DNA from 2 places in the Bacillus sp. AFS017336 genome. Region 2 is predicted to be linked to the other one. Evidence: predicted binding sites of a transcription regulator. Region 2 holds the regulator's gene; the other holds the start of a gene.

Region 1 (5,030 bases), on a different contig from region 2:
AACGCTGGATTGCTAATGATAAGATATCTTTTGCTCTCTTATCTGCTTCTTCTTTTGCTCGAGCTTCTGTTTCTTTAACTAGTATTGCTGTTTCATGGGATAATTCATTTTCGACTTTAGTAAGTATTAATTGTCTTGCTTCTTCACGATTTAAGCTAGAAATTCTCTCTAACTCTTCTTGTTGGGCAGCAATTAATGCTTCTATCTTGCTTTCCATATCTTCTATCTGCTGTTGTTTTAAAACAAGAGATTCCTCTTTTCTTTCAAGAGCAGACTCACGTTTTGAAAGTCCATCATCTTTACGATCTAAGTTCTCTTCTTTTTGCGTTAAACGATTTTCAGATTTTTGTATTTCACTACGTCGATCTCGAATTTCGTTCTCTGCATCTGTACGAATTTTGTAAATCTCGTCCTTTGCTTCCAATAAAGCTTCTTTTTTAACTGTTTCTGAATCACGTTTTGCATCTTCAATAATTTGATTTGCATGATTAGTTGCGCCATTTATTTTAGCTTCTGCAATGGACTTACGGACAAAAAATCCGACAGCATAACCGACTCCGAATGTGGCAAGCAATGCGAAGATGATCAAAATTATAGTATTTGCACCCATGATTTCACCTCCTCTTGCTATTTAATTAGTTTCATTTTTGTCGGCTGTTATATTGTATAAATAATTGCATCAACATACAGCACATTTCGATTTCATTTTTTTACAAAAAAGTAATATTTTTTTAGAATATACACTTAAATATTAAATCTCTTACCAAATGATGTCAAGCCTTGTAAATTGCTTACATACTTGATTTATCAATATTTATTACATTTTTACTAGATTTCATACATCAAAATATAAATTTTATTCATTAACTTTTTTTTATTTGATTTTAATCATGAATTAATTTCAATGATTTTTCGATTAATAAACATCTATTTTCTTATGTATTTAGTTATATTTCCTTAAAAAAAATAGGGAGTTTTTGACTACAGCCTCCACGTTATCCATAGGATTTGAGGACAGTTTAAAGCGATTCAGATTAAAGGAAAAAAATTTAAAAAACATCACTACTATTCTTTCGGACTTTGCTTTTCCTGTATTTAAAAAATGCGAGCACTTTTAATAAGCACCCGCATTTTTGGTTTGTCTTTTATAATCTTAGTTTCTTAAATTTTTTTCAGGAAAAAATTTATTCTTCTAATAAAGAGAATTGATCTTCGTCATCTGTTTCAGTAACGATAACAGGGTTATCCAAGCCATGGTGAACACGGATCGATTGTTTAATCGTATCACGTATATCTTTATTTTCTTTTAAGAATATCTTAGCATTCTCACGGCCTTGTCCAAGACGTTCTTCATTGTAAGAATACCATGCTCCACTCTTAAGAACGATATCTAAATCAGATCCAATATCAAGAATTTCCCCTTCTTTAGAAATACCTTCTCCATACATAATATCTACATCTGCTTGTCTGAATGGTGGTGCTACCTTATTTTTAACGACTTTAATCTTCGTTTTGTTACCTACAATATCATTACCTTGTTTTAATTGTTCAGCACGACGTACCTCTAAACGAATTGTAGAGTAGAATTTTAACGCACGTCCACCTGGAGTCGTTTCAGGATTACCGAACATAACCCCAACTTTTTCACGAATTTGGTTAATGAAGATTGTAATTGTTTTTGACTTGTTAATTGCACCTGAAAGTTTACGTAATGCTTGAGACATTAATCGAGCTTGTAGACCTACGTGAGCATCACCCATGTCTCCTTCAATTTCAGCTTTCGGAACTAATGCAGCTACTGAGTCAACAACGATAATATCAATTGCACCACTACGAACTAACGCTTCTGCAATTTCAAGTCCTTGTTCACCTGTATCAGGCTGAGATAATAATAACTCATCGATGTTTACACCTAATTTTTGAGCATAGACAGGATCTAATGCATGCTCAGCATCTATAAACGCCGCTTGTCCTCCATTTGCTTGAACTTCAGCGATTGCATGTAATGCTACAGTTGTTTTACCTGAACTTTCAGGACCATATACTTCAATAATTCGGCCTCTTGGATATCCACCTACACCTAATGCAACATCTAGTGCTAACGATCCACTAGAAATAGTTGAAATTCGGCGATCTGTTTGTTCCCCTAGTTTCATAATTGAACCTTTACCGAATTGTTTTTCAATTTGTTTTAAAGCCATATCTAAAGCAGCTTGGCGATCACTCATTAAGATTCCTCCTTAAGGATTCATTTATCTATTAACTATATAATAACTGTTTTTTGTTCGTTTGCCAACTAAAAAATAGAACGTTTATTCGATTTTTTTTGAGATTAAACTTAATTTCCAAAGAATAGAAACGTTTGTTTCGTATTTATTTAACTATAAAACTAGATTTTTATTAATATGAAAACTATAAAATTAAAAAACTCGGCTAAATAACCGAGCTTTTTTATTATAAAATAACCTATCTAATTTTATAAGTCTTGACTTTCAAAACTTGAATGAAGTAATTTAATCAGCATATTTGCGCCATTCTTAACACTTGATAATCTTATTTGTTCCCTAGTACCACTGAATTGGAACTCTTTAATGAATGGTTCATTATCATTCATTTTTATTCCAATAAAAACTTTTCCTACTGGCACATTTTCTAATGTTGAAGGTCCTGCTTCACCAGTAAAGCTAATCGAAATATTACTACCTGTTAATCTTTGAATATTTTCAACTAGTGATTTAGCACATTCTGCACTTACTGCACCGTTATTTGCCAGAATATCTGATGATACATTTACTAGTTTTTGTTTCATTTCATTCGTGTAACAAACTACACTTCCTTTAAAAATGGACGAATTGCCTGGAATGTCTGTCACTCTTTTACTGAAAAGTCCACCCGTTAAACTTTCAGCAGCAGATATAGTCAGTTTAAATTCCTTCAACTTTCTTGATAAAACGGTAAATAGATTATCACCGTTAGTACCGTATATGAATTGCCCAACACGCTCTCGAATTTTTTCTTCAGCTTGTCCTATTAATTTCTCTGCCTCTTGTTTATTACTAGCACTTGCTGTAATTCGGAGCATTACTTCTCCTTCACTAGCTAAAGGAGCAATTGTTGGATTCGATTGGTTTTCAAGTAAATCAAGAATTTGAGTTTCTAAAATTGATTCTCCGATCCCAAAAAACTTGAGTTCCTTTGAGATAATTGTATTTGCTTCCTTACCTTTTAAGAAATAAGGAATTAATTCATTTTCAACCATCGGAATCATTTCTCTTGGCGGTCCAGGTAATAGAACAAATTGCTTGTCACTAGATTCAAAAACCATCCCAGGAGCCATTCCATTTTTATTTAATAAGACGTGCGCATTGTTAATTACCAATGCTTGTTTTTTATTATTTTCAGTCATTGGTCGATTAACTTTAATAAAATATTGTTCAATGTACTCAAGTGATGGAGTATGGTATACAAGTGTTTCTTGTACAAATTCAGAAACAACCTCTTTTGTTAAATCATCTTTCGTTGGTCCTAATCCACCAGTTAAGATAATTAAATCACTTCTTGTTGAAGCGATTTCAAGCGCATGTTTAAGTCGTTCTGAATTATCTCCTACAACCGTTTGGAAATGATGGTGATATCCTAGTGTAGATAAATGTTTAGCCAAAAATTGCGCATTCGTGTTTGCAATTTGACCTAAAAGTAGTTCAGTCCCTACAGCAATTATTTCAGCACGCTTCAAAATCATTTCCCCCTTTTAATTCTTTACATTGATTTAATAAGAACATCTCTATTTTTATAAAAATAATCCCAACCAGAATATACTGTAAAGAATAACGCAACCCAAAGTGCTACATCTGCAATTGAAAATGGTAAGAAATTAAATGGGAAGTCATGTAGGAAATAAGCTGAAATCGCAACGATTTGAGCCCAAGTTTTAATTTTACCTAACATTGCTGCAGCATGAACTTCACCTGTACCAGCTAAGATCATTCTTAAACCAGTTACAGCGAATTCTCTACTTATAATGACAATTGTAATCCACGCGGGAACGTAGTTAAAATCAGTTAAAATTATTAACGCTGAAGATACTAGTAATTTGTCAGCTAGTGGATCTAGGAACTTTCCAAAATTAGTAACTAAATTAAATTTTCGTGCATAATAGCCATCAATAAAATCAGTTACAGAGGCAATAATAAAAATCCCTGCTCCTACTAGGTGGTTAACTGGTATCGAATCACCAATTAACGTAATATTTCCCCATCCAAAATCTATTAAAACAACCAGCATAAATAATGGGATTAAGCAAACCCTTGATACTGTAATCTTATTTGGTAAATTCATGGTAAAACCCTCCAAAACTTTCTAGAAAATGAAGCAATTTATAATAAATGAATAAAAGCCATCTTAAAGATGACTATTGATTCATTTTTAAATTTTTAATCGTAATCTTTTGGTGAACAGCATTTGTTGGACTAACTGGATATTTAAATACCTCATCATTAATTCTTAGCTCAACATTATTTGAAGCACCAATATTTACCGTTACTTCATTTTCTTCTGTTAAGTCATAGTTTTGAGTTTGTCCTTGTTTTAAAATCCCACTATAAAACATTTTTCCCGAAGCATTTTTCAAATCTACATAACTTTCACCATTAGCAACCACTTCTAATTTAAATACATCTGTACCAGATAATGAAATTGAAGTGCGTTTTCCTTGAGCAGCGTCAACTGTAATTTTTTGAGTCGGTTCTTGCTTAGTCTCATCATTTTTCGCTTTCTCTGTTTGTTTCTTATTATCATTTTTAACCTGATCTAGAGCATTATTTTTTGGTTTTTCTATTTCAGAATTAGAATTAGTTTGAGATTGGTTTGTATCAGCAGACTTTTCATCATTTTTTGATGGGAGCATCATATAGATAGCAATGCAGATTCCCATGATTAGAATTGCTATTAATATTCTTGGTAAATAATCCATTACACGCGACGACTTAACGTTGTTTAATGGTTCTTTTAGTTTTGATGCTCTACTAGGA
Region 2 (5,030 bases):
AATTGACCTTGTATTCATATAATACAGGTCATATTTTTTAGTTACTTATTTAAAGGGAAAAGCAATGATTTTAGTGAATAGTAATCTTATGGAAGGATGAGATTTTGTGGAAATTAGAAAAGCTTTAGTAAATGATTACGAATCAATCGTATTTATAGATTCACAAGTAATTGGAAGTCGAAAAAGGGAAAATAAAATACATAATTCAATTGAAGAAAATAGATGTATAGTTTGTGAGATAAATAAAAGTATAGGTGGATTTTTAATTTTTCATAAGTTTTTCTTCGGTCATCTATTTATTGATTTGATCATTGTTTCACCAAGAATGAGAAGATTAGGTATTGCTCGAAATCTTATGGAATATATAGAAAAAATAGGCGGAAAAAAAGTATTTTCTTCAACTAATCAATCAAATAGTTTAATGCAAAATGTGTTTTATACTTTAGGTTATATAGAAAGTGGAACTATTGAAAACTTAGATGAAGGGGATCCCGAAATTGTCTTTGTGAAAGTGATACACTAGTTTTTTCCAATTAAACTATGTAAAAGCTCATAAAAAACCTATTACTCAAATAGGATATGAATAATAGTTTTAATCTTTTAACAAGTAATTTTGAAAAGCGTGACATATTTATCAGTTCGATTAATGAAAGCATAAATCAAATTACATAAGTTTATGTTTTATTAATTACTTTAGTCTAATTTGTTTAAAAATTTTTAAATACCTTCTTCCTGTTATTCTATTTACCTATGCTATATGAATAGAAATAATATATAAATGCTCCAATTATATCAGTACAAGGAGTGGAAATATGGATTTTAAAAGGGAGTTTATATTAAGAACAAAAGCAATTTATAAAGAAACTGTTACAGAAAATATGGCCTATAATAAGATGTGCGAGAAGTTTGAATCATATTTTGTTGATTTAAAGGAGTCTCTGAAAAAGGAAATTGAGGTTTCAAATGGTGAATTTGATATAATGATTGATAAAAACAATGTGATTGAAGTTTTGTTAAATCAAAGAGAGTTACAAATCGTTATTGAAGATACTGAAGTCGTAGTCACTATTAAATACTTCGATGAATTGCAAAATGAACAGGTCGAAAGTAAGATTGATATAATTGAATATGATAGTGGGGCATATAAGAGTCAAGTATTTCAATCTCCAATTACAAGAAATATTATTGATAATTATTTAGCAATTGCTTTTAGAGATGATTTAGAAAAGACTTTTGAGAGTTATAGTGAATGATTGATTTAATAAAAAATATTGAACCTTAAAATGAAGAGCTTGGAATATCCAGGCTCTTTATTCTGTTGTAAATGAAAGCTGAAACGACCAATTACTAGAGTTTGATGGAAACTAGTTGCTAAAACATATTAACATTTAAAATTATTAATAAATCTTCAAAACACGATATCTTTATAATTAATTAATTGTGCATAAAGTAATTGATCACTATAGAATTTTTATATTTCAACCATTTTGAAGAGCTTGTTTTTGCAAGCTCTATTATTATTTCTAGACTAAAGTTCTTCTACTTGAAACCTTAATATAGTTTTTAATTTTTCAGGTTGAGTTTTTCTTGCATCAGAAATATAGATTTCTTTATGTGTTTTTTGAACTCTTTGTAAACCATTCTCCATGCATAACTCTTCCATTTGTTTAAAAGTTCGTGGTTCATCGTCATAGCTTCCGACATGCATCATTTGAACACATGAACCCTCTGTAATCGATTCGAATTTAACGTTTTCTAGTAGTGGATTTTTCTTTTTTTGTTTTAGTTGATCTAAGACAATTTGAGCTAAATTGTCTGTTACAAAGTCAGGTTGTCTGATCATTAATTTATATAGAAGATGATCTTTATTTAAATAGTCAAGCTTTCTACCTTCTTCATCTAAGTCCCAAACTCCTTCGAGCGGGAAAACAGTATAATCAAAGTATCCTTCTGGAACAATTCCCTTTTTAGGTAACATTTTAATTGCATATGCTAATGAATAAAGTGCTTCTACATTAACTTTAAATAATTCATTATTTGGATTACCTTGTCCTTCAATCGTTATGTAGTTAAATGAAGGTAAATTAATTTTAGAAGGCTCACTTTTAGGTAGATAAATTTCTTTTAAACTTTTTCTCCATTCAAATTTACTCACTAAAAAAACTCCCTTATTGATTACGTTGTGTGATGTTGCTTCTACAATTTAAAACAATTCTTATAAAAATAAAAAGCAATCACATAAAAATGTCATTGCTTTTAAAAGTTTCATTAATGATATGTACGGTAAACACCAATTACTTTTCCTAAAATTGATACTTGTTTTAATAGGATTGGATATAGTGCGTCATTTTCAGGTTGAAGTCTGAAATGGTCAGTTTCTTTATAAAAACGTTTAACAGTTGCTTCACTATCTTCTGTCATTGCTACAACAATTTCTCCGTTTTCAGCAGTAAATTGTTTCTTAACAATTACTAGATCATCATTCAAAATACCTGCATTAATCATACTATCTCCTTCTACACGTAACATAAACACTTGTTCGTTAGATGGAGCGACAGATGTAGGTAATGGAAAGTATTCTTCTACGTTTTCTACAGCAGTAATTGGAATACCTGCAGTAACCTTACCAATTACAGGGATGTTAATAATATCGTTATACACTTCACTGTATGGAGCTTGTGGTTCATTGACAACAGTAGTTGCATCGCCTAGAATCTCAATCGCACGCGGTTTTGTAGGGTCTCTGCGAATAAATCCTTTTTGTTCTAGTCTTTCTAAGTGTCCATGTACTGTAGAACTTGAAGCTAACCCAACAGCCTCAGCAATTTCCCGAACTGAAGGTGGATAACCTTTAATCTTTACTTCATCTTTAATATAAGCTAGTATCTCTGCTTGCCTTTTAGATAATTTGTTCATCCTAATTTCCCCCTTGCTATATAAAGTAGATAATACGTTCCTCTTTATTTTTTTCATTATATCATGATAGGATATGATATACAAACGTTAGTTCTATTTTTTATTAAAGTAGTTTTCATGTTCGTATGGAGGGAACAGTTAATGAATGCAATAATTTATGCAAGAGTAAGTACTGCCAAGGATTCGCAAGAGACATCATTACATAGACAAATAAGTGAACTAACCGAATTAGCAAACCGGATGGGAATGTGTATTCTAGATTCAATTAGTGAACAAGCAAGTGGATATGAAGTAGAACGTGATGGTTTATATCAGTTATTCCAAGTTATAAAGGAAAATCAGGTAGATGCTCTACTTATACAAGATGAAACTAGACTAGGTCGAGGGCATGCTCGAATTGCGCTATTACACTATTTGAAGAAAGAAAATATTAGATTATTTACATCTTCTCATAATGGACAATTTCAATTAAGTGAAAGTGATGAAATGGTTTTAGAAATTTTAAGTGTTGTAGAGGAATATCAGCGGAAAATTCATAATATGAAAATAAAAAGAGGTATGAGAAAGGCGGTTGAAAACGGATACAAACCTCAAAAAAACTTAATCGGTAGTGTAAATGCGGGTGGAAGAGATAAGTTAGAATTACCTATATTAGAAATAGTAAGATTACGTCAAAATGAACTTACTTTTGAAGAAATAGCAGCTACCTTAAGGGGTTTTGGTTATAACGTTTCAAAGGCAACAGTTAATAGAAGATATAATGAACATATGAAAGAAAACTCCAATATTGAAAGCTAAAGCAATTTATTGTAAGATGAGATACATTGAAATGATTTTAGCTACTTTGTCTATATAGAACAATGAATAGATAAGATTTAAATAAAGGAGAGGTTGAAATGGTTACTAAAAAAACTTTAGATAGAATAAATGAATTATCAAAAAAGTCCAAAGAAGTAGGATTAAATCCTGAAGAGAAAATCGAACAAGATCAATTGAGAAAAGAATATTTAGCAGATTTCCGTTCTCGTATGGTCGATGAATTAACTTCGATTAAAATTGTCGATGAAAAAGGAAATGACATAACACCTGCAAAGTTAAAATATGAAAAAGCGATGCGTAAAAGAAATTTACATTAAAAGAAATTAATATTTTATATTTAAGTAAATGATAACAATTGAAAGCAGATGAAATTTCTGCTTTTTTCTATTTCTTGGAAAGAATTCCTTAAAAATGTCAAAACTAAGTGTTAGTTATTGTAATAAATCATGGTAAATTATATGATAATATTTATGAATAAGCTAAAGGAGCGAAATTTATGACTACTAATATTGAACAATTAGCAATTAATACGATTCGTACTTTATCAATTGATGCAATCGAGAAATCAAATTCTGGTCACCCAGGAATGCCAATGGGTGCTGCACCAATGGCGTATGCATTGTTTGCAAAATTCATGAATCATAATCCTAAAAATGCAAAATGGTTTAACAGAGACCGATTTGTATTATCAGCAGGTCACGGTTCAATGTTACTGTATAGCATGCTACATTTATCAGGTTATGAAGTATCTATTGAAGATATTAAGAACTTCCGTCAATGGGGAAGCAACACTCCAGGACATCCTGAATACGGACACACACATGGCGTTGAAGCAACAACAGGTCCATTAGGACAAGGTATTGCTATGGCTGTCGGTATGGCTTTAGCAGAGCGTCATTTAGCTGATACATATAACAAAGAAAACTTAAATGTAGTTGATCACTTTACATATTCAATTTGTGGTGATGGCGATTTAATGGAAGGTGTTTCTGCAGAGGCAGCATCATTAGCAGGACATTTACAATTAGGACGTTTAGTAGTTCTTTATGATTCGAATGATATTTCATTAGATGGAGAATTAAATCGTTCTTTCTCTGAAAGCGTAGAAGACCGTTTTAAAGCGTACGGCTGGCAAGTTATACGTGTTGAAGATGGTAATAACCTAGATGAAATTTCTGCAGCTATTCAAAAAGCTCAAGAAGAATTATCGAAACCAACATTAATTGAAGTTAAAACAACAATTGGTTATGGTTCTCCAAACAAATCAGGAAAATCAAAATCACACGGTGAGCCAC

What was found. The regulator LexA, encoded in region 2, represses DNA repair genes until DNA is damaged. The targets are predictions, from matches to a motif close to CGAACATATGTTCG.
Region 1: a site for LexA is predicted at 2,306-2,319, ahead of recA (recombinase RecA). Genes of this name have one in related genera too.

The regions. Positions count from the first base shown of each region.
Region 1 covers NZ_NUCO01000150.1:16,261-21,290, forward strand. Annotated here, with positions in the region: gene rny (ribonuclease Y) at 1-610, opposite strand, end outside; gene recA (recombinase RecA) at 1,185-2,228, opposite strand; gene CN601_RS25305 (competence/damage-inducible protein A) at 2,477-3,742, opposite strand; gene pgsA (CDP-diacylglycerol--glycerol-3-phosphate 3-phosphatidyltransferase) at 3,760-4,338, opposite strand; gene CN601_RS25315 (helix-turn-helix domain-containing protein) at 4,412-5,030, opposite strand, start outside.
Region 2 covers NZ_NUCO01000008.1:85,465-90,494, forward strand. Annotated here, with positions in the region: gene CN601_RS03350 (GNAT family N-acetyltransferase) at 107-523, shown strand; gene CN601_RS03355 (hypothetical protein) at 813-1,253, shown strand; gene CN601_RS03360 (GyrI-like domain-containing protein) at 1,529-2,155, opposite strand; gene lexA (transcriptional repressor LexA) at 2,269-2,916, opposite strand; gene CN601_RS03370 (YneB family resolvase-like protein) at 3,058-3,714, shown strand; gene CN601_RS03375 (DUF896 domain-containing protein) at 3,813-4,052, shown strand; gene tkt (transketolase) at 4,232-5,030, shown strand, end outside.